DNA from 3 places in the Bacillus sp. SRL337 genome. Region 2 is predicted to be linked to each of the others. Evidence: riboswitches for the same ligand, from Rfam matches in the RefSeq annotation. Region 2 holds a riboswitch; each other region holds the start of a gene.

Region 1 (7,924 bases), 210 kb from region 2:
GTAAAATCCTTGTCAACTCTATTCCGAAGAGCGGGACACATTTAGCCCTCCAACTTGTAGAAGGGATTCCCGGAATGAAAATCGCAGGTCGATGGATAGACCCTGAGAAGTATTTATCTATTATAGAGGAGGGTATATTCGCACCGGCACATCTTCCTTACACCAAAACAGCAGAGGAATATATACGGAAAAATAATATCAAAATGGTCCTTGTCACCCGGGATCTTCGCGACAATGTCGTATCACTGGTTCACTTCATTATGCGGAACCAATATAACCACCCTTATAATCCCTATCTCGCAAATGGGCTGAAAACGCATGACGAAAGGCTAATGACCATGATCAAAGGGGCAAAGGTCCAGAACCCGGAATGGCGCGGGCCGATGATCATCCAAAATATCAGGGGCTACTCAATCGACATTATGAAATGGCTGGATTATGAACATGTTTGCTGGGTAACATTTGAGGAGCTAATGGGGAATGGGGAAACTCAAAGAACTGCCCTGCTGAAAATCGTCAACCACCTTTGGGAAGATCTGAAGCACCTTCACATTACGAAGGACGAGATAGTGGACCGTATGCTGAAGAATGTCCATCCGGAAAAGTCAGGTACTTTCCGAAAAGGCAGCATCGGCGACTGGAAAAAAGAATTCACAGCCGAACACAAACAGATATTCAAAGAAGTGGCAGGAGACTTGTTAATACGCCTGGGTTACGAAAAAGATTATAACTGGTAGCCCATTAAAAGAAAAAATAAAAAGGAGTTCTATTTCTATGAAGATTCTATTTGTCTATTACGTCCCGAGCGGAGGTGTCGAAACACTAGCAAGGCAAAGGACCGCTGCATTAGCGAACAGCGGCATCCAATTTCAATTTCTATTCTTTTCCGAAGGAGCCGGGATGCAGAATATTACAGAAAAAACCTGGATCACCAATGACGACGTGCAAATAAAGCAAATCATTGACACCGAAAAATTCGATGCTATCATCGTGGGATCTGACTACCTTTTTCTTGAAAGAGTCCGGAAACTGGGATACACCGGCAAACTGATCTATGAGGTCCAGGGAATGGGCGTCCTCGAAACGGCAGACAACATCCTTAACCATGCCCGGCCCCATGTCAACCCAAATGCAGATGCCATCCTGCTTCCAAAAACACCTCACTTAGTATCACTGATCGAAAAATATTACCCACAGAAAAAGAAATACTCTTTTCACAACTGCATCGATACAACAGGTTTCACATATGTCACGGAAGGAGTCTCAACAGAACCTTACATGCTGCTCGGCTGGGTGGGACGGTTCGAGGAAAATAAGAACTGGAGGGAATTCCTGCAGCTATCCAAAGAATTAATGACCAATTATGGCAACTTGAGAATCTGGATATTCACCGATGCCAACCTGAATCAGCCTTCTGAAGTAAAAGCCTTTCAACAAATGGCCCGTTCACTTAATCTGACTAAATCTATCACCATCCACTCCAATATCCCCCACAATCAAATGCCGAACTACTATACAAGAATCGGAAACTCAGGAGGAATGCTTTGCTCCACCTCCAAATATGAAGGATTCGGTTACGCGCTGGTAGAAGCTATGTGCTGCCTCTGCCCTGTGCTGACAACAGACTCGGATGGCATCAAAAGCTTCATCTTCCATAACTCGACAGGTAAAATCTATCAGCAGGGCGACATCCACCATGCCGTAAGAGAAGCCACCGATTTCATCCACAACGCGCCTCTGAAAGCCCAAATCAGGCAGAATGCCCAGCAATACATCAAACAGCATTTCAGCCCGGAAATCTACGCCGCAAATTTCATTCAGATGCTGCGGGAATTGCAGCTTAGGATATAAAGCACAAGCGGCTTGATCAGCCCCGACAGGCATAAGACGAGCCGGCGGGAAGGTTGCTCTTTAACCTTCCTGACGGATTGGCTTATGACCCCGAGGGGCTAGGCGCTGGAGCTGGATTGACTAAAAAGCGCAGGCGCCTTGATCAGCCCCGACAGGCATAAGACGAGCCGGCGGGAAGGTTGCTCTTTAACCTTCCTGACGGATTGGCTTATGACCCCGAGGGGCTAGGCGCTGGAGCTGGATTGACTAAAAAGCGCAGGCGCCTTGATCAGCCCCGACTGGCATAAGACGAGCCGGCGGGAAGGTTGCTCTTTAACCTTCCTGACGGATTGGCTTATGACCCCGAGGGGCTAGGCGCTGGCGCTGGAGCTGGATTGACTAAAAAGCGGAAAGGCACCGTTCAGCGGCGTACAGATTGGAGGGCTCTCGTATGAGATATAGGAATCACGAAGAGCGATAGCGATTCGATGCTGACTAATCGCAAGGAGAGAGCCGAAATCTGCTAGCCGTTTGCCGCTGGCACTAGACGAGTCCCACTAATCCCTCAGGAGGTCGTATGCCTTCCGCTCCAATCCTCCTACATAAAAGGGTAGGGGATAACATTGTCATAAAAACTACAACTCTTAGAAAAGAGCCATATAAAAGAAGGTGTCCTTTTGGAGGACACCTTCTTGGGCTTGCAGGTATGCAGGTTAGAAGAGAGACTTTCATAAGATGAGGACATCATTCTACTCGAGTTAGCAGTTTGAGAACATCTTTTCTTCATTATATAAGAGTTCATTTGCTCCAAGGGGGCTCTTTGAGGCCATCCTCTCTTCAATTTTGATTGGGCATATATATCCCATCCAGCTCTTTGAGGACATCTTCTCTTCAATTTTGATTGACATATGTACCCCAACCAGCTCTTTGAGGACATCCTTTCTCCAATTTTCAGAGTTCATGCCTCCCAGCTAGCTCTTTAAGGACATGTACTCTTCGGTATTTATCGGCATATGTACGCTAGTTCAAACGATTATTTCTCTTGCTTTTTCATAAACTCCAGCACATCCAGGTCAATATGTCCCTCCTGTTCTCTCATTTCAAAGTTTTCGGTATGAAGGTAATCCCTTAACGCCTGGCTGACACTCTTATCCTCTTTCATATAACCATGGCGCTCCAGCTCTGCCTCCAGTTCTTCTTGGGTAGAGCCAGCCACTGGCACCACTTTGTCCGGGTTGGAAACTGCAAAATAGAGCTGATGCAGGTTAAAAATTCGGATTAACTCTTTAATCGGATCAGGATGGTCATCGACCCTCAAATCAATCAATCGGTCATTGAAACCGCCGTAACCACCTTTTTCTTTTACAACATAAATGGCAGCAGACTGCTTTCCTCTGGAATCGCCTCCCGCTTCCTGTCCGGCATCAAGTGCTTTCAGGAGCCTTTCTGCCAAGGTTCCTTCTGTTGAGGTAAACGTCTCAGCCATTGCCTCCACTGTACGCTGATCAACAAGGATATTTCCCTGCGCAGCAAAATGTTCACCGGTCATGCCGCCAGCCCAATCATAACAGCCTTCTCCTGTATATGTTGCCGCATTTCCCTGTGCATCAATCAGCCCGACCTGGCGGAGATGACGCTCAGGGTCATCCTGCATGATAATTTCCAACGCTTCTTCGGCTGTTTTCCCTTCTTCCATCAATTGAAGAGCCTGCGGTCCGTACGCTGTGTTGGCGTAAGACTGTGTCGCCACTGCCCCCGCTCCGGCACGGGCAAACGGAACAACGGCACCGACTCCGATAAACTTGGATTGTACAGCTATTCCCCACTCTTTTTCCTTTGGATCAAATCCGACAATACTAAATGTCATGTTGTGATTCCTCCCGACAAAATTTATCTTTAATTGATTTTATTCGCCACTCGAAGGAAATGTCCTTTTTTTAAACGTAAAAACATCCTGCAGAATCTGCAGGATGCTGATGCTATCAATTATGTGGTTTCGATTAACCCGTATTTGCCGTCTCTGCGCTTATACACGATATTCGTTGCATTCGTTTCAGCGTCAGTAAAGATGAAGAAATTATGGCCGAGAAGATCCATTTGCAGAATCGCTTCCTCACTATCCATCGGTTTCAGGTTAAATTGCTTTGTCCTTACAACTTCATTAGGAACATCCGTCTCATCTTCCTGCGCTTTTTCATTCAGTTGAGATGTAGTCAACCCTTCCTGAGCAGCGAAGAATTCTTTCGGACTTCCCTTTTCACGCATTTTGCGGTTCACTTTGGTTTTGTGTTTACGAATCTGTCTCTCCAGTTTATCTACGATCAGGTCGATGGCTGCGTACATATCTTCGTGGCGTTCCTCAGCGCGCAGAACCAAATGCGGCATCGGGATTGTCACTTCGACCTTAGTTTTCTTATCAGGGTATACCTTTAAGTTAACATTTACGTCAGCATCAGGAGTTTCATTGAAGTAACGACCCAACTTGCCAACCTTATTCTCCAGGTGTTCTCGAATCGCTGGAGTTACCTCAATGTTCTCGCCTCGAATGTTGTAGTTCAACATGTAAACTCCTCCTTTTAGATAAAGCTATGTTTATATATTTCTCTATTCCCCTCATTATTCCTGCTTAATCTTTCTAAATATTTTGACGAATTTTAGAATATTATGTTGAATGTTTATATGAAAGGGATTTGAGAAATATATCTTATTATTATTTTCTCATGCACCTCAACGAATAAACTAGTAATAGCTTAATATTATGTGAAGTTTTCGGACCTGAACACCCGTGCAAAATCAAGAAAAGAGGAACTTCTACCGTCTATAATTTACAATATCCGGAAGGGATACTTTCAAAAAACCTTACTATGGGCAGAACACCTGTAGTCATAACAATATTGGGCCGGGACGAGTAAGTTTCGTCCCCCCTATTCCATCTCCAATCAGAAAAGACTTGCTGCTTGCACTGTGAGGTAATGGAAAAGCAGTTGAAATGTCCAGCACATATAGTCGTATGGAAGGAAAAAATAGAATCAATTATCCCTGAAATGGAATGGAATTTTCTATATCATACGCTCATAGTAAATGATGGACTCTTATAGAATTCAAATCTTTAGTACTTTAAAATCAGATATTTTAGCGAAAAATGGAGTAATTTGTAATTTTTTTCTGGAATTTATTGAAAACTAGGTCTTTATGATTTATTATTAGAATAGTTTTAAAAGTCTATTGACAAAATTGAAAAAAGGCAAACTTTTCGAAAGGAAAGGACGCAAAGCCACGGGTCTAAGGTTAGCTAAACTAAGATAGCCGGGCTGCCAAAAAGTTTTGTAGATAATAATGCGGAGCACTTTTCCATTCCTATTCATTTATCCACCTTCTTTTTGGTGGTCTTTTATTTTTTTCAAGAAGAGGGGATGGAATTTACTAAAAAAAATTGATTAAATAAAGTATCTATAAATATGTTTAGCCGGTTTCAAGGTGAGATGAAAGGTTGAAGACAGACAGGAAAGCTGCGGAGACAAGCTGCAAGTCTGTTATAAGTGTAAGAGACAAAAATCACCTGAAGACTATTATGGAAATGGACTTTATAAAATTGTTCAGAATGCAGAAAGAATTGAATTAATAGAAAGTCTCTCATGAAATACTAACAAATAAGAATGGTAATGGGTTATAGTTTTCAATTCATTAAAAAAGAAGGGAAGAATGCCAATGTCTATCATGACGGTTTTATTTGGCTCTGTGGAATATTTTGAAAGAGAATTACAGATCTATATAGAGAAAGAAGAATTAAATTATATGACGACCAGCCAAAAGCTAGAGCTCTCGTATTCAACATTAAAAGAGGATATTGCTCATAGTTTCATATGCAGTGATAGCTTTCGCGAAGAATGCTTGGAGAACCTGGCGAAGGCTTTTTTTCAGGTTAGCGGCTCTTTGGTGTTAAACTAAAACTCAAAAACATAGAAACACCCTCTCCTAGTGCCAATCGAATTGCATTAGGTCAGGGTGTTTTTTCGGTTCAACGTCAAATGTTGGGGTGAAGTGAATTTTGCTTCACCCTTATCCAATATGTGAACCCAGTCTTTTATACGTATGTGTTAATAGTATTTTCGCTCGAAAACGCGTAAAGCTTCGAAATCCAAATGCGTTTCGTTTCATCACTTTCGTTAAGTTGTTAATTCCCTCCAAGAAGCCGTTAGAATAGCTATAGGTAAAGCTATTTAATATTTCAACCTGCCAATTTTTTAATGTTTGCGCTGCTTTTTGAAACTCCGGGATGCCCGCCTCATCAACGGCTTTGTAAAAGGAATATAAGTCATTTTTGGTTTGGTGGATGTTCTCTTCTCCATTTTGTTTCGCCTCATCGAACCAGTGACAGAACAGTTCTTTCAATTCATAGGCCAGCTTTAATTCAGGGGACATGTCCAGATAACGTTGAAGATACCACTGATTGTCCTCTGTTAACTTATAGGATTTTTTATAGAATACATGTCGCATCTTTTTGCATTTCTTTCGATCATAATCATGCCAGCTGGATTGAACTCTTCTCCTCACTCCATCAAGTGCCCAATAGATATATCGAACAAAGTGAAACCGATCCGCCACAATAATAGGCTTCCCAAGGGCTTGTGTGACAGCTGCTTTAAAAGACTGACTCATATCCATGATTACGATTTCCACTTGAGCTCCATACTTTCGGAGATAGTGCTTAATCGTATTTTTGTATCGATTCGGAAGGATATCAATGGGCTCTTTAGTGATGCCATTCGCGATTATGAGCTGGTACTTGCCTTCTCTGGTATCTCCTTTGTATTCATCGATGGTGATCACTTTTGGCAATTCCTTCGCTTCTTCGTTGACTGTCTCTTTGGCCAATTGATCAAAGCGCCTTGCGACCGTTGAAGGGGATGTTCCATACACTTCTGCCGTCTCCTTGAACGTCTTGCCTTTAATACTACGAATTTTAACTGCCTGGTTCAGTTCCACTGATAACCGTTGGTATCTATTCACAAAAGGGTTCTTTTCCGCAAACTTCTTTCCACAAGGACAAGCATATCTTCTCTTTTGTAAAAGATTAGTGTGTGTCTTTCAAATAGCTTTAAATGCTTAATTTTTTGTATACGATAGTCGTGAATCTTATGAGTGAAAGTAGCACAAACCGGACAACTGTGGGGTGTAACCGGCTTCTCTGTATAAATCCAAAGTCTCGCTTCCACTTCCTCCATTTTCGTAACCATTGCTTCTTCAAAACCGGGTAGAATTATGTTAAAATTCATTATGCACGAATCTCCAATCTATACTTGTTTCTCGACAACTCAAGTATAAAAGACTGGATGATTACATGCATTTTTTTTGTTCAAATTGTGTAAGAACCCCAACAAATATTATAGAACCGTTTTTTCAATTTTTCCTACCCAAAAAAGAACCCCTATGATTAGAGGTCCTTTGAACATTCAATTCTTTTTATCGTAATAGAATCCATCCGTTTGAAGATGATCGTATGGATTGGAGTATTTTTTCGCAGAGGCTTTCTTTTTAACCGTACCATTCATTTCCTTCTTGATAGCATCCCGAAAGTCTGCCATCTTACGGTCTATCACTTGATTCCACTTCACAATTTGACTGCCCATCTCTGCTTCTTGTTGAGTGTATGGTGCCTTCACTCTTGCCAAGACAATTTCTCTTTGTTCTAATAGAGATTCCACTTTAGAGATACGTGCATCACGATCTTCCTCGGTCTGTGTTCCCAGTATTTGAAACAACTGCTTTGTTAATAGATAACATTCTTCAACAGAAGACATTAGGCTTTATCACCTGACCCAGCGTATTGCTGCTGTCGGTTCGTTTGAATGACCTGTTTCCATGTATCCCGAAATTCTGTAATAAACTCTTCAACTTCATTTAAAATAGCAGAATCATTCTTTAAATTGGCTTCTATTAATCTCCTATTAAGGTAATCATAGAGAGCCATCATGTTTTTAGATACAGCAATATCCATATTAAGGGTCACCATCAGTTCACTGATGATATTTTGAGCTTTTTGGATATTGACATTTTTCACTTCCACCTGTTTATCGGATATCGCTTTTTTAGC
Region 2 (7,924 bases):
ATTCATGCTGGGCTATCATAAGAGTATTATGGAAGGGTGTCTGGATGAAACGCTGAAATCAAAGATCAAAAGCAAAATGGAATACCACCGTGTAAGAGTGGCAGAAGAGTAAATTATTATGGTCAACTTCACCCTTTTCCGAAGTTGATCAGATACATATTTATTAAGAGTTGAATTTTAATTTAAAATTTTTGCAGATTGTATTAAGATGAATGGTGTAAAAATAAATTCTCCCGTTCGACGTTTACCTTTGGGCGGGGTTAGGCATATACTTATAGAAGCAAGTCATATACCTACAGGGGAAATAAAACGTGAAATGGGAATGATGTCGATGATCGATAATAAGAAAATTCATGATAAATTGCTGGATGTTGTAAAAACAGAAAATATCAAGGTGGATGAGATGCTGAAGGATCATCTTTATACGAAACTTGGCGGGAAAGCGGACTTCTTCATCACGCCGACAACGTACGAAGAAATCCAGAATGTCGTGAAGCTTTCCAATGAGGAGAAGATTCCGTTTACATTGCTGGGGAATGGATCAAACTTGATTATCAAGGATGGCGGGATTCGTGGAATTGTCATTAATCTAAAGCATCTTGATGAAATTTCCATCTCCTCGGAGGGGACGACACTGGTTGCTCAAAGCGGCGCGCGAATCATTGATGCGTCACGCCGGGCATTGGCGGAAAGTCTATCCGGCCTTGAGTTTGCCTGCGGAATTCCGGGAACAGTCGGCGGCGCGCTTTACATGAATGCCGGAGCTTACGGCGGTGAAATCAAGGATATGCTTGATTATGCTTATGTGGTCGATAAGGAAGGCAATCTAGTGAAGAGGCTGGCATCTGAGCTGGATTTGGATTACCGTACAAGCAATATCCCGGATAATGGGGATATTGTGCTGGAAGCAACGTTTAAATTGAAGCCTGGTGACTACGAGGATATCAAAGCTGTGATGGATGATTTGACCTACAAGCGTGAGTCAAAGCAGCCGCTCGAGTATCCTTCATGCGGATCGGTGTTCAAGCGTCCTCCTGGCTACTTTGCCGGGAAGCTGATTCAGGACAGCCAGCTGCAAGGAACGAATATCGGCGGCGCCGAGGTGTCCACGAAGCATGCCGGGTTCATCGTGAACAAAGACAATGCATCGGCGAAGGATTATATCTCATTGATTGAACATGTCCAGAAGACGGTGAAGGAAAAGTTCGATGTGGAGCTTGAGCGTGAAGTGCGGATCATCGGTGAGGATTTAGAATAATGAAGGCAGGCGGTTTTCTCTTCTTGGAGGGAACCGCCTCTTTAGTGCTTTAAAGCGGTCGGGGACAGTCCCCGACCGCCTTAAAGCACTAAAGCACTTCTGTCTCCATCTCCAAATTCTCCTTTTTAATGGTAAACTATCATTGAAGCTTCTTAGAATGCGAGGAATTAAGATGCCTGATTGGTCTTATCATGTTATTTTCAAACCAATTTTAACGAAACTTTCTCCGGTCACTTCCCGGGAATTCATCCATAAAGGAATGAACAGGATTGCTTCACTTCCATTCGGTGCCCGCGTCATCAATTTTTTAGGGCGGGAAGAAAGCTCGACCTGCCTGTCCAGGCGATTCGATGGAGTGGATTTTTTAAATCCTGTGGGACTTTCGGGTAAAATAGATCCCCTTCTATCCGGAACTCATGCCTTCTCCAACTTAGGGTTCGGTTTTCTCGAAGTTGGTCCCCTTACTATGGAAGGGACCGAGCGATTGGAACAACCGGTTATAGATTATGATCGGAGTCACATTCAATTTCCGGAAGAGGAATCCATCGGGCTGAAAGCTGCATTGGCAAAGCTAAGACATTTCAACAGCAAGCAGCCTGTTTTCTTCAGGCTCAAAGGGAGCTCTTCAGAAATCCAGACAATGGTTGACCAACTCAAGGACCTGGCGGATGCTTTTATTCTGCAGGACACCCATAGCTCTATACAGACGGCAAAACCTATTTATCTATCGATCTCGAATCCAAATGACATAAAGAGTCAGGAGGAGCTGTCAGGATTTTCTGGTGCCGTTCTGGAATTAGGCGAGGCCATCACACAGGAAAAATGCGATGCTGTTCGAAAGTGGCGGGAGAGCGGATATAGAGGAACGATCATCACATCAGGGTCGATCTTAGAGCCTCAGGATGGTCTCCAGCTTTTGGACGCAGGTGCCGACCTGGTTATGCTGGCCGGCGGCTATGTTTTCTCGGGTCCAGGGTTGACGAAGAGAATAAAGGAAGCTCTTGTATCGAGAGAGGACCTGCCCTCCCCTCAGCCTGGCTGGTTTGCCTATTGGCTTTTTGGTTTGTTCATTTTCCTAGGCGGAATTCTTGCCTTACTGTTCAGTATCACTTCGATCGTCCTGCCTTATGACGAATTATTTTTAGAGATGAAGAAAGAAGAAATTTGGTTATATAATGAGCGGATCATGCTATTCATGGCCCATGACAGAATGACACTGGCAGGCACGATGATTTCAGGCGGAATTGTTTATATGAACCTGGCGAGATATGGCGTGAAGATGCGGTTAAGGTGGGCTAAGCAGGCAATTGATACAGGTGCCATCACAGGTTTCCTTGGGATATTTGCCTTTATAGGGTTTGGCTATTTTGACTGGCTCCATTTGCTGTTTTGGCTTGTCCTGCTTCCGGTTTATCTTATTGGTTATTTGAAAACTCGCGGCATCCGTGGGGCTCCGTCTTCCAAAAACAGACGGAATGATCACATTTGGAAAGTGGCTCTAATCGGCCAATTCCTCTACGTACTGCTCGGCTTTTCTTTCGTTCTCGGCGGTCTTGTCATTTCTTTGTACGGAGTGACTTCGGTTTTTGTGCCGACTGACCTTCTTTATCTATGTATGACTCCGGGGATGCTGGAGTCGTTCAATGAACAGCTGATACCCGTGATTGCACATGACCGGGCCGGCTTTGGAAGTGCATTATTAAGTGTCGGTTTGCTCGTTCTCCTGCTGGCGCTGTGGGGTTTTCAAGAAGGAAACAGATGGATGTGGAGGACTTTCCTATTAGGCGGACTTCCCGCTTTCATTGCTGGGATTTATGTCCATTTCGCTATAGGATACACGAATTTCATCCACTTGCTGCCTGCTTACTTTGCCATCCTGCTCTACCTTGGCGGATTACTATTGACCTTCAGGTTTTTCTATAAAAATGAGTAAAAGAGTGACAAGGTGATTGCTTGTCACTCTTTCTATTCTTCGACATATTTCCCCGGAAATTGTAGGAATTTTTGTTGTTTATAGTGTGTTTAGCATTGGGTATTAAGTTTATATATAAAAACTAGGCCAAAAGCAAGGCAGTTCTTCATCAAGAAATCTACATCCATTAAACCTAAAAGGAGCGATTCTTATGAAGATTAAAGTGAAAAGCTGGAGAATGCTTACAACACAGGATAAACTGTTTATTTTAAAAGCAATCAGCCAACGGTCTCAAATGAAGCAAATTGCCTAAAGGAATTTCAATTTGTTGCGCTTGTCAATGGCCGGCCTAGTTATTATTCACCCTCCTACTTCTTCGTCTTCACCACATAAAAATTCCGGTTTTCCTACCTTTTCTATGATATCGTGCGGTACGAAAAACCTCGCCGTCATGAGCGGGTCGACGATTTGTGAGATTTGCGACTGGCCTGCAGCACTGAACAGCATTGTCAGTTCGTTGAGAGACAGCTCTGTCTGCGGCAAAAGCGTATCAACCATGATTTCCACCGCACTTTTAGCCGCTTCGTCAACCGTTTCCTTAGAGACGATGACAGCAAGGCCCTCCTTGTTTTCCACAAATGGATACGGAATCGATGAGCCTTTTAATACGTCCAGCGTTACTGTCACCTTGCCCGGGATCTCGATTCCGCTTACACTGATTTCACCATCCCCCATGGCAGCATGAAGGTCTCCGAGTCCGAACAATGCCCCTTCCTGGAAAACAGGCAGATATAAAGTGCTTCCTTCTGCAATCAGCTTTGTATCCATATTCCCGCCATGCGGACCGGGAGTTCCATTGGAGACCGCCTTTCCTTCAGGGGCTACACCTATAACGCCAACCATAGGGTTCAGCGGGAGCCTGATATCTTCATTAAACACTGCCTCTCCGTCAACAATTGGAATGATTTTTATCTCTGACTCATCGATTCGGTGCCCCATCACGCCAAGACCCGGTTCAACCATCATCACTCCCCTGTCTTCGAGTTCGATTTTATCGATCTTCACTTTCAATATATCCCCCGGCCTCGCTCCTTCTACATAGACTGCCCCCGTGGCCGGATTGATTTGATTCCAATCCATGGCTTCCAGTACGGTATCCTCTGAAGTGATTTGATTTTTAAAACAATCATAGGTTTCGATTGTGATACTGCTGCCTGATTCTACTTTTACTGATGTTGGATTTTCCTTACTGAATGCGTAAAAGAAATTTTCCTTTGTGACTTTCTGCATCGTCATCATCCCTTTTTTCTGAATTTTTCATTACTTTACCGTATTTTTTCTGAAACAAATAGTATTTAGTACACGTTTACCCCAGGGATCATCGGGAAAGTAACAATTGAAATGATAACTTTGAAAGGAGAAAACACAGTGAAAAATTTTCGTGTGGAATTCCATTTTGATAGCGACAAAACGGTTTCTTTTTTTATAGAAGATGAACGTACAGAGGCAACTGTCCTTCATAAAATCTTCGGGAATGATTCGGACCATTTTGTTTTCAAGGAAAATGATGTCCTTTACAGAATTCAGTTAGGCAAAGTCACTCACGTCACCGTGATAGAGGCTCAAGAATAAAAAAAGCAGTCTGGAATTTGCTTCCAGACTGCTTTTTTACGTTTCTTTGGAAACCACTTGGTTCCTCCCGGTTTTCTTTGCTTCGTATAAGGCTTTGTCTGCTCTGTTTAACAGTGAATCCAGAGTGTCGCCTTCTTGTCTTTCGGCTACACCGAAGCTGGCTGTCAGCGTTTCAATATTTTCAAAGTTATGTTCTGAGATATGCTTCCTGATTTTTTCAGCAAGAACGGCAGCCTGTGAGAGATTCTGATCCTTTAGAATCAGCATGAATTCTTCTCCGCCCCAGCGTCCGAGTAACTCTTTTCCCCCTATTACCTGGAGCGTTCTAACAGTGAATTCCTTTAGCAAGCGGTCACCTGCAGTATGGCCGTAGGTATCATTGATCTTCTTAAAATGATCAATATCCAAGTATATAATAGATAGGTCCTGCTGGTTGTCCAGGACCTGGATCAATTCCTGGTCTAATCTTCTGCGGTTGGGCAGCCTGGTTAGATAATCGGTGTTGGCGGTTTCCTCCAATAATTCTGCTTTGATGTAATTTTGTTTCACGGTCTGGAGGAAGAAGAGGGTCACAATGAAGACAAGATTCGCGAAGAAGTAGTGAACCAGCTCGTATATTGCAGGCGTTCCGATTAGATCAGGCAATTTATAAAAAGCTACACCAAGAAACCATAAGTATGTAGAGATGGTTGTAAGCAGGGCCCACTTGGTGTTCAAGAGGAAAAACAGAAACATGTAAAACATAGGCATCCAATAGGTGAACGGCCCAAGTGTCATCGTCCGCTCCAGTTCAAAGCTGACTGCATGGGTGAATCTGATGGAACTTACCAAACAGACTGCAATGATCATAATTTTTTCGGATGTTTCAATCCAGCTTTTCTTGAAAAAGACGATTAATGCGGAAAGAAAAAATAGTATTACAAGAACAGCCAGTATTGTCTTATTAATAAAATCTGGAGACTCCGCACGCCCTTCTTCATACCACCCTAAGCATGATATGAAAAGAAATATAGGCAGCAAAACAGCATAAAATCGATATTTTAACCTTTGTATTGACAATGGCTTTGCATTTGTCATTGTGACTCTCTCCCTATATGACTACTTTGTGGCAATAAAAAAAACGCACTCAAAGAGGGCGCCATCATTTGTGTGCAACTGGCTGGCATATCCTTTTCGGATGGTAGCCCCTGTAGTTTTGCGCCCCAGCCTTTCGACTGATTTGCCCTTAGTCCTTATTCACCTGGTACTTATAGCCTATATCATACACTGGAATTATATTGAAATCAAGAATCGAGTGTTCCCTTTAGCGCTTTAAAGCACTCGGGGACAGTCCCCGGCTGCTTTAAAGCGTTAAAGGATTAATTTGATGAAGCTATTATAATACGTTAATCAGTAATAAAAATTTCCACTAATATTTTTATTGTTTTTTTGCTATAATAGTAAATCGTAAGAGAAATGGCATCTGGCATTTATATCTTGCAAATATAAATCGATAGGTGGAAAAGAATATGAGCGAAACAAAACCATACAGAGTCCTTCTGTACTATAATTATGTAACAATTGAGGATCCTGAGGCGTATACAAAGTACCACAAGAAGCGTTGTGAGGAAATGGGCCTTAAAGGACGCATTCTGATCGCGAAGGAAGGGATCAACGGAACGGTTTCCGGTACGATCGAAGCGACAGAGCAATATATGGACATGATGAAGAACGACCACCGCTTCCATGATACAGTATTTAAAATTGATGAAGCGGATGAGCATGCATTCAAGAAGCTTAAGGTAAAACACCGTTCGGAATTGGTCACTCTTCGTCTTGAAGATGATATCAATCCACATGAAATCACCGGTGAATACCTGAATCCGAAAGACTTTTATGAGCAAATTCAACGTGATGATGTTGTCTTGCTTGATGCACGGAACGACTATGAATACGATCTGGGACACTTCAGAGGAGCAATCAGACCGGATATTGAAAACTTCCGTGATCTTCCTGACTGGGTCCGTGACAATAAAGAAATGCTGGAAGGCAAAAAAGTTATCACTTACTGCACAGGCGGAATCCGCTGTGAGAAATTCTCAGGCTGGTTGAAGCGCGAAGGCTATGAGGATGTGGCTCAGCTGCACGGCGGGATTGTGACTTATGGTTATGACCCCGAGGTTCAAGGTGACCTTTGGGACGGACAGCTTTATGTATTTGATGAAAGAATCGCTGTTCCGGTGAACCGCAAAGAGCATGTCGTTGTCGGCAAAGATTACTATACCGGCGAGCCATGTGAGCGCTATGTGAATTGTGCTTACCCGCCATGTAACAAGAAAATTCTATGCTCTGAAGAAAATGAACACAAATATATGAGAAGCTGCTCTCACGAGTGCCGTACTCACGAAGAGAACCGTTACGTGATGGAGCACAACCTTTCTGAAGAGGAAGTAGCAGAAAGACTTCGTAAAATTGAAGAAGAAGATGGCGTGAAAGCTTAAATAGATATGTAAAAAAGCGTGAGGACGGAGGTCCTCACGCTTTTTATTTGATTAACGCATTAACGCGATGAGAGACAGTCCCCCATCGCGTTAATGCGTTAATATGACAGGGGACAGTCCTTTAATACGTTAACGTAACAGGGGACTGTCCCCGACTGCTTTAAAGTGGTGAAGCATTAAAGTTCGAATTCCCACTCGTCTTTGAGTTTGAGGTAGAGGACGAGGAGGATGTTTTCGAGTTCCTGCTCGGTTTGCCTTTCGATTTCCATCCCGATCTTAATAAGGATGATATCTGCGACCTGCCTTGTCAATACCAGCCTTTGATTCTGTTCCACATGGGTGAACCGCTGGCTGTAGGTCCTCAGGAGCTTCCACTCTTTAGCACCCAAGGCTCTGAGTGCACCTTCTTCAATGTCGAGGCTTTCCTTGCTGAGCCCCCTGGACTCTACCTCCTTTTCGATAGGGCTTTTCTTCTTCGCTTTTTTCTTTCTTCTTTCATGGACGACCATCGTGCCGGCGGTAATATCCCCAAGCCGCTTATGCTTTCCATGGAAGAATACCATCAGCATCCCCACAAAATAATATACCGGCATCATATCGACAATCCTTAAGATATTGCGGATGAAACTTGAGAGAAGCGTG
Region 3 (7,924 bases), 1.3 Mb from region 2:
GCTGACAGCGGATATACAACGGTCGAAGAGGAGCTCGCCCATCAATTGAAGTACCTTTATCATTTGCCGGCATTTCCGTTGATGGACATCACAAGTGCCGTGACAAAGGTAAGAGCTGGCTACACATTCGCCGAAGCCTCCGCAGTTGAACAGGTCAAAAAGAATACAAGGCCGCTCTTCATCATCCATGGAGACCAAGACGAACTGGTGCCGACTGAAATGGCGGATGTCTTATATAACGCTGCTTCCAGCGAAAAGGAACTCTGGATCGTCCCTGGAGCTGGCCATACAGAAGCATATACAGTGGCAGAGGAAGAATACCAAAACCGCTTGAAGGCATTTTTGAAAGAGTGACAGTCACACCCCGGATTATGTCGAATGTGTTCGACATATCTCGGGGCGTGACTGTCACCAATAAAAGGAGATGTACATAATGAGTGAGAAAATGACGTTGTTCCATACTTTTAAAGAAACCCCTTTAAAAACAAACGGCCATGGGGACCGGAATGCCGGAGTATTGAAAGAAGCTTTCGAGCATGTGGCTTCTGAGGTCGAAAGCGATATTTACGGAACCGGAAAAGTGATTGACGATTTTCAATTGAAAATGGCGAAGGTACTGGGCAAGGAATCATCGGTATTCTTCCCAAGCGGAACGATGGCCCAGCAGATTGCCTTGAGGATCTGGTGTGATGAAAAAGGGGTGAAAAAGGCAGCGTACCATCCATTAAGTCACCTGGAGATTCATGAAGAAGACGGAATTAAGGAACTTCATGGTATCGAAACCATTTTACTCGCGGATAAGGACAGAGTGATCACCCTGGAGGATGTGCAGAATATGACAGAGGAAGCGGCAGTAATCCTGCTGGAATTGCCTCAGCGTGAAATCGGCGGCCAGCTTCCGGATTTCGAAACACTGAAATCCATATCAGATTACTGCCGTGAAAACAAAATCTTCCTTCATCTAGATGGAGCCAGGTTGCTCGAGGTCCTTCCTTATTACAAAAAGACAGCAGCGGAAATCTGTGCTCTTTTTGACAGTGTATACATCTCCCTTTACAAAGGAATCGGCGGAATTGCGGGAGCCGTCCTGGCAGGCAGCAAAGATTTCACAAAGAAATCGAAAGTTTGGAAGAGAAGGCATGGCGGTGATTTGATAAGCCTTTATCCGTATATCATCAGTGCAGATTACTACCTGGATCAGAGAGCTGGAAAAATGGAGCAGTATTATCAAAATGCCCAAGAGTTCGCTCAGTTTTATAATAACTGTGAAAAAATCTCTACACTTCCAGAAGTGCCGGTATCCAACATGTTCCATGTCCATTTTCAGGTGTCGAAGGAAGCCCTTGAGCCGATCCTTGTTGATGTCTATGAAAAAACAGGTGTCGGTTTAAGCGGATATCTGCGTGAGAACGGAGACTCCTCCTGTTATTATGAAGTGAGTATCGGCGACCTCTACGAGACGGTCCCAAAGGAAAAGCTGGAAGAAGCCTTTCACCTGCTGAATGAAAAACTGAAGTAATTATAGAATGAAAGCGGCAGTTTCTAGAGCCGCTCTTTTTCCATTATTGACGACATGCATCACTACACCTCAGGTCTTAGTAAAAGTTAAACCCCTGGTTCGTTTTGCCAATTTACTTATTTGTTTATAATGAAAATATAAACAAAGTGGTTGGGAGGAAACCAAATGAAGAAACGATTAATGACCGGTGCCTTATTATGTACAATATTGGTGATGTCAACAGGGTGCAGTCCATTTGAATCTGTGACGTTCGGCAAGGAAAAAGGGACTGAATATGAGGTGGAAGTGGAAAAGGATTCGGCGAAAGAGTTGGAGGTCGACCTTCGGCTTGGAGCAGGGGAGATGAATGTTTCCGGCGGTGCCGCTGAATGGATGACAGGAGATATTATCTATAACAATGAAAGATTGGAGCCCGTGGTAAAATATGACCTGCATGATGACAGGGGAGATATTGTGGTCAAACAGAAGAAAAATACGGGGTTAAAACTTGGCAGTACTAAAAATGATTGGAACCTTCAGCTAACCAATGATGTTCCAATCGACCTTCGTGTAGACGCAGGGGCTTCAGATACCAATCTTGACCTGCGCGGCCTGCAATTAACAGATTTAAAAGTGGATGCAGGTGTCGGTGAAGTCGAAGTCGATCTCAGCGGAGACTGGAAGGAAAGTTTCGATGTCGACATTAACACCGGTGTCGGTGAAACCACGGTCATCCTCCCGAAATCTGTTGGTGTACAAATCACCTCCGAAGAAGGAATCGGGAAAGCAAATTTTGCTGGATTTACTTCCCATGGAGATCACACCTATGTGAATGAAGCCTTCGAGACAGCTGATGTCTTGATCACCCTGAAAGTTGAAACTGGTGTGGGTGAAGTGAACTTTGAATTAGAATAAATGGGGGCATGTGCATTCAGTTCAGGTTGGACTGGATGCTTTTTTTATTTGTTCGGATGAATGACAGCAAGTTGCTGCTGCCGGGAAAAATTAAAGCACAACCTGCAGGGATCGGCCGGTGGCAAGGTCAGGGGAGCAACCTATGAAAATTTTGTGCAATAGCAATCTGATTAAAGATTCCGCTGCAACTTAAGGCTTTTACAGGGTTACTATCTCGAAAAGCATTGAATCACGAACCAGCGAATGAAAATTGCCAGAGAAGCTGTCGCGAAAAGCCCGGAATCGCGACAGGATGGACTGAGTCCCCAGAAAAGCTGTCGCGAAAAGCCTGGAATCGAGACAGAATGGACTGGAATCCTAGAGAAGCTGTCGCGAAAAGGGCGGAATCGCGACAGAATTGAATGGGTTTGCAAAGAAGCTGTCGCGAAAAGCCCGGAATCGAGACAGAATGGACTGGAATCCCAGAAAAGCTGTCGCGAAAAGCCGTGAATCGAGACAGGATGGACTGGAATCCCAGAGAATCTGTCGCGAAAATCCTGGAATCGAGACAGAATGGACTGGATCCCTAGAGAATCTGTCACGAAAAGCCCGGAATCGCGACAGAATGGACTGGAAACGCAGAGAAGCTGTCGCGAAAAGCCCGGAATCGCGACAGAATGGACTGAATCCCCAGAGAAGCTGTCGCGAAAAGCCCGGAATCGAGACAGAATGGACTGGAATCCCAGAGAAGCTGTCGCGAAAAGCCGTGAATCGAGACAGGATGTACTGGAATCCCAGAGAATCTGTCGCGAAAATCCTGGAATCGAGACAGGATGGACTGGAATCCCAGAGAAGCTGTCGCGAAAAGCCCGGAATCGAGACAGAATGGACTGGATCCCCAGAAAAGCTGTCGCGAAAAGCCTGGAATCGAGACAGAATGGACTGGATCCCCAGAGAAGCTGTCGCGAAAAGCCCGGAATCGAGACAAAATTGAATGGAAACGCAAAGAAGCTGTCGCGAAATGGGCGGAATCGCGACAGAATGGACTGGATCCCCAGAAAAGCTGTCGCGAAAAGCCTGGAATCGCGACAGAATGGACTGAATCCCCAGAGAAGCTGTCGCGAAAAGCCTGGAATCGCGACAGAATGGACTGGATCCCCAGAGAAGCTGTCGCGAAAAGCCTGGAATCGAGACAGAATGGACTGGATCCCCAGAGAAGCTGTCGCGAAAAGCCGTGAATCGCGACAGGATGGACTGGAATCCCAGAGAAGCTGTCGCGAAAAGCCCAAAACCGAGACCCAACCCATGGCCCCAAAGGTATTGTCGCGGAAAACATTCATACGATTGACCACAATCCCGCCAAAAACCGCAGTTTACGAAAAGGTCCAGTAACAGCACCCAATCCCTTACCTTAACCGATGCCCTCTGTTCCATTCCGCTTCAACCTGCTCACTCCCCCACCCTCAACCTTCTCAAGAATCTCCTTTAGCAGCTTTTGGATTTGAAAATGATGAAAAACCGTCATTGAAATCAAGATGAAACTGAATAAAGCAGATAAAATTGTGCTTTTCAACAATCTGTTCATTACATTTCTGTTTACCATTGGAAGTCCTCCAGTTTGTATCATTTGATGTGTATTATCCTTCTGTGCGGAGAAACTATTCAGCTTGGAGCAAAAATGGATATTCATTACGGTGCTTCAGGAAGTACGGTATAATGGGGGTACTCTTATTAATACGATATTTTTGAATTGATTGTAGCTGCTGGAAATACCCCAAGGGACGAACTTTTCCCTGGGATACGGGGTTGTTGCTATCTGAATAAAAAACAGCTCTTTTCTTTCTTGTTTTTTAAGCTATTTCTAGTGAGTTTAGGCGATATATTTTGCCATTCATATTAAATCGCAACAAAGTTCAGGAAAGAGCATAGTAATTTAACAGTTGATTAATATTGCAGGAAGGTTTTTTACAATGAAGGAGAAGAAAAAAATTCTAGAAGCTGATCTTTATAAACCTATCCAGAAACACTTCACAAAAGAGGGCTACAAGGTGAATGGGGAAGTGAATGATTGTGATCTGACTGCGGTTAAGGGGGAAGACTTAATCATTGTGGAGCTGAAACTCAATCTGACGGTTGACCTGCTGATCCAGGCCACTAAACGGCAGCGGCTCACGGAGTTTGTGTACATAGCCATCCCACGCCCCAAGAATATGAGGTCGAGGCGCTGGAAGGATATCCGGCATCTGGTCCGAAGGCTGGAGCTTGGCTTGATCACTGTATCAGTTGAGAATAAAGTACCGAAGCCACAGTTTATCCAGCATCCGGAACCGTTCGACCTAAAGAAGAGCAAACAGGGAAGCAGCCGCAGGAGAACCCGGCTCTTGGCCGAAATCGAAGGCAGAAGTGCCGACTATAATGTCGGGGGCAGCAGCAAGACCAAGATCATGACTGCATATAAAGAAAGCTGTATTCAGATTGCCTGTTATCTGGAGCAGTCAGGACCACTTGCCCCGAAGGATCTGGTGAAGATGGGAACAGGTCAAAAGACTCAATCCATTCTTAGTAAAAACTATTATAAGTGGTTTGAGCGGATAGAACGCGGCATCTATCAGATTAGTGAAAAAGGCAGGCAGGGATTACAGGAATATCCTGAACTTACCGATTACTATATGGAAGAGTTCGACAAAATCCAGAGATCTTTGCCGAAATAATTTTGTGACCGCATCAGTCATGAATATTGCATCAGGGTAAAAGTACCTATATAATGAAAGTGTAAATAATTTCAAATTTAATTTGATAAAGGCAAACCCATCGAAAGGCGGGGACGCAAAGCTACAGGGGCTAAAGTCCAAAGACTATGCCAGCCAGCTGCCGGATTTTCTACGAGTCTAAAAGACTATTCCGGGGAGGAATGGTCTTTTTGTCATTCCGGCTATTTTACTTCAACCTCAGAGAACAGGAGCTTATTATGAATCTAACACTATCTGATATTATCACTGAAGGTAAGTTCTGGAATGTCTTTCAGCCAGTTTATGAGATTAACAGCAGCAGTCTGATTGGCTATGAGAGCTTGTTCCGTTGTGATTTCGATTCCAATCCTGAACTGGTGTTTTGCCATGCCAAGAGATCCGGGATTCTGTATGAATTGGATACAGCAGCCATTAAGCGGTCGATCAATGTCTTTAATGAGTACTTCTCCCGGAAAAATATGAGTTTTCCTTACCTTTCAGTCAACTTGTACCCCTCAACCATCAAGCATCCTTTTTTTGTTCAATTTTTACATAAGCTCCTGGAGGAAGTTGAGCTGCCTCCGGAAAAAGTAGTCTTGGAGATCAATGAAGCAGAGCAGAATGATGACTTTAATAAATTCAGGAACATCCTTCATGACTTGAAATCACGGGGATTTCTGATTGCAATGGATGATTTGGGAAAAGGGAACTCCTCATTGAAAATGGTTCTGGAGCTGGAGCCGCAAATCATTAAGTTTGACCGTTACTTTTCAAAGGACCTGTCAACCAACCCGAAAAAGCAGAGGCTGCTTAGAGCAATCGTTGACTTTGCAAAGGAAGATACCAGTTTCATATTGGAAGGCATTGAAACAAAAGAGGACCTGGCTGCTGCCAAGAATATCGGAATACAATTTGGCCAGGGCTATTATCTTGGCAGACCTGAAAAATTGGAAAACTGCGGCAGGCATCTGAAAGAAATCATTTCTTCTTATAACTTGTAATAAGGAGGTTCGCCATGGGGGTATGGATGTTAACTGGGGGCATTGCCGTTGGGATTGCGCTCTTCAAAGCCTTTGATTATATTAAGAATTCAGAAGCAAGAGTAAATGAAAAAAGGATATTTCAGCTTGTTGAAAGGTCTCAGGATATCATCTACTATTGTGAAATAAAGCCTGCACTTAAATTCAAATACCTGAGCCCGTCCATAGACAGCTTATTAGGAACTGGAATTCAGGTGCGCAGCATGGCAAATGCAGAGACTTGCATGGAAATTCTTCATCCGGAAGACAGGGGTATACTAGAGAAAAAACTTTCTGGAGAATGGGATTATAATCAGCCGATCGTCCAAAGATGGAAAGATACAGAAGGAAATTATAAATACTTCGAAGAATTTGCGACGCCAATCTATAAAAATGGCGAGATCACGGCTATTCAAGGAGTCATCAGGAATATTGATGAGAAGATGCAGCTTCAGGAAGAACTGGTTTACAAAGCTCATCATGATGGGTTGTCAGGATTATATAACAGGCTTTTCTTTGAAAACGAATCCGGGATACTCGATGAGTCAAAGGAACAGCCTGTGGCTCTCCTGCTCTGTGATCTGGATGAGCTGAAATATTATAACGATACGCATGGCCATAGAACAGGCGATGAACTGATAAAAGAAACCAGCAAGATTCTCAAGGCATTGCAAAATGAAGAAATTCTTGTATCCAGGATCGGCGGTGATGAGTTTGCCATCTTGATTAAGGATCCAGGGAGATATCCACCGGAAGAAATGAAAAACAACATCCTTCAAAAGATTGCGAGTTACAATCGCTCTAGTAAAAAAATTAACATCATGCTCTCGATAGGTTTTGCTTCCAGCCTGTCCTCGATCGGTAAAATGAATGAGCTGTACACATCAGCGGATAAAAATATGTATAAAGAAAAAAGAGGCAGGAAAAAGATGGTGAATGGATGTTCCTGAATAGCGGAAAATAAGAAAACGCTATATTTCGCAGGCCGTTCACCTTTATTAATGAGAAATAGTCAAAAATGAAATCACAGGAAAATACGTTTTTACATCCATATGACCAAATCGTATAGATTGCTGGATTTGCCCCTTGTATACTAAGGATTCTCAAAGGAAGAGGAGCTCTTTCTTTCTTATCGAGTTATTTCTGTTGAAGTGGGGACAATGAATTTCGCAATTCAGGTTAAACAGCCAGAAGGTTTACGAAAAGAGCCAGCGAATGTGCTCCTGTTCATTTGGTGCTAATTAAGTGAGTTATCTTGTTCACTGAAGAATTCTTAAATATTAATCAAAGTCGAGGACGAAATCTAAAAAGATTTCGTCCTCGACTGGTTTTGTTATTTTCTTTTTTTATCGATGATTGGATGGAGTTTGGCGCATCTTTTCTGCGTGCTATGCAGCAGTTATAATCCAAGGGAAATATATTTCACTTCAAGGTACTCTTCAATTCCATGATGCCCGCCTTCACGGCCCAGTCCGCTTTGTTTGAAACCGCCAAATGGCGCCTGGGGTGTGGAAGGAAGACCGTCATTCAATCCGATAATGCCATACTGCAGAGCTTCACAAATGGTAATCCCTTTTGTGATATTTTCAGTGAAGACATAAGCGGCCAATCCGTAAATGGAATCGTTGGCACGTGTGATTACTTCTTCTGTAGAAGAGAAGGTGGAAATCGGTGCCAATGGGCCGAAGGTTTCTTCCGTCATGCAGAGCATATTATCTTTTACATTGGATAGTATGGCAGGCCCGAAGTATAATCCTCCGCCTGTCTCTCCCCCGTATTCAAGG

The links. Region 2 has a riboswitch for cyclic di-GMP ahead of AC4E8A_RS21145 (GGDEF domain-containing protein). Riboswitches for the same ligand answer to the same signal wherever they lie in the genome.
Region 1: linked by a shared signal. The riboswitch ahead of AC4E8A_RS20210 (hypothetical protein) and the one ahead of AC4E8A_RS21145 (GGDEF domain-containing protein) in region 2 are both predicted to bind cyclic di-GMP.
Region 3: linked by a shared signal. The riboswitch ahead of AC4E8A_RS04195 (EAL domain-containing protein) and the one ahead of AC4E8A_RS21145 (GGDEF domain-containing protein) in region 2 are both predicted to bind cyclic di-GMP.

The regions. Positions count from the first base shown of each region.
Region 1 is NZ_OZ481793.1:3,999,669-4,007,592, forward strand. It holds gene AC4E8A_RS20185 (sulfotransferase domain-containing protein) at 75-737, shown strand; gene AC4E8A_RS20190 (glycosyltransferase family 4 protein) at 775-1,851, shown strand; gene AC4E8A_RS20195 (hypothetical protein) at 2,589-2,792, opposite strand; gene AC4E8A_RS20200 (DUF1028 domain-containing protein) at 2,864-3,697, opposite strand; gene hpf (ribosome hibernation-promoting factor, HPF/YfiA family) at 3,817-4,392, opposite strand; cyclic di-GMP riboswitch class I at 5,064-5,149, shown strand; gene AC4E8A_RS20210 (hypothetical protein) at 5,539-5,778, shown strand; partial or broken gene AC4E8A_RS20215 (ISL3 family transposase) at 5,890-7,106, opposite strand; gene fliT (flagellar protein FliT) at 7,284-7,631, opposite strand; gene fliS (flagellar export chaperone FliS) at 7,631-7,924, opposite strand, start outside.
Region 2 is NZ_OZ481793.1:4,206,100-4,214,023, forward strand. It holds gene AC4E8A_RS21120 (hypothetical protein) at 1-112, shown strand, start outside; gene murB (UDP-N-acetylmuramate dehydrogenase) at 326-1,258, shown strand; gene AC4E8A_RS21130 (dihydroorotate dehydrogenase) at 1,431-3,191, shown strand; gene AC4E8A_RS21135 (acetamidase/formamidase family protein) at 3,531-4,460, opposite strand; gene AC4E8A_RS21140 (hypothetical protein) at 4,599-4,802, shown strand; gene AC4E8A_RS21145 (GGDEF domain-containing protein) at 4,839-5,879, opposite strand; cyclic di-GMP riboswitch class I at 5,950-6,036, opposite strand; gene trhO (oxygen-dependent tRNA uridine(34) hydroxylase TrhO) at 6,311-7,282, shown strand; gene AC4E8A_RS21155 (RDD family protein) at 7,459-7,924, opposite strand, start outside.
Region 3 is NZ_OZ481793.1:852,572-860,495, forward strand. It holds gene AC4E8A_RS04160 (alpha/beta hydrolase) at 1-354, shown strand, start outside; gene AC4E8A_RS04165 (threonine aldolase family protein) at 434-1,519, shown strand; gene AC4E8A_RS04170 (toast rack family protein) at 1,685-2,413, shown strand; gene AC4E8A_RS04175 (hypothetical protein) at 2,657-2,902, shown strand; gene AC4E8A_RS04180 (hypothetical protein) at 2,966-3,784, shown strand; gene AC4E8A_RS04185 (hypothetical protein) at 3,804-3,995, opposite strand; gene AC4E8A_RS04190 (DUF2161 domain-containing phosphodiesterase) at 4,363-5,103, shown strand; cyclic di-GMP riboswitch class I at 5,184-5,268, shown strand; gene AC4E8A_RS04195 (EAL domain-containing protein) at 5,361-6,122, shown strand; gene AC4E8A_RS04200 (sensor domain-containing diguanylate cyclase) at 6,137-7,090, shown strand; gene AC4E8A_RS04205 (NAD-dependent succinate-semialdehyde dehydrogenase) at 7,540-7,924, opposite strand, start outside.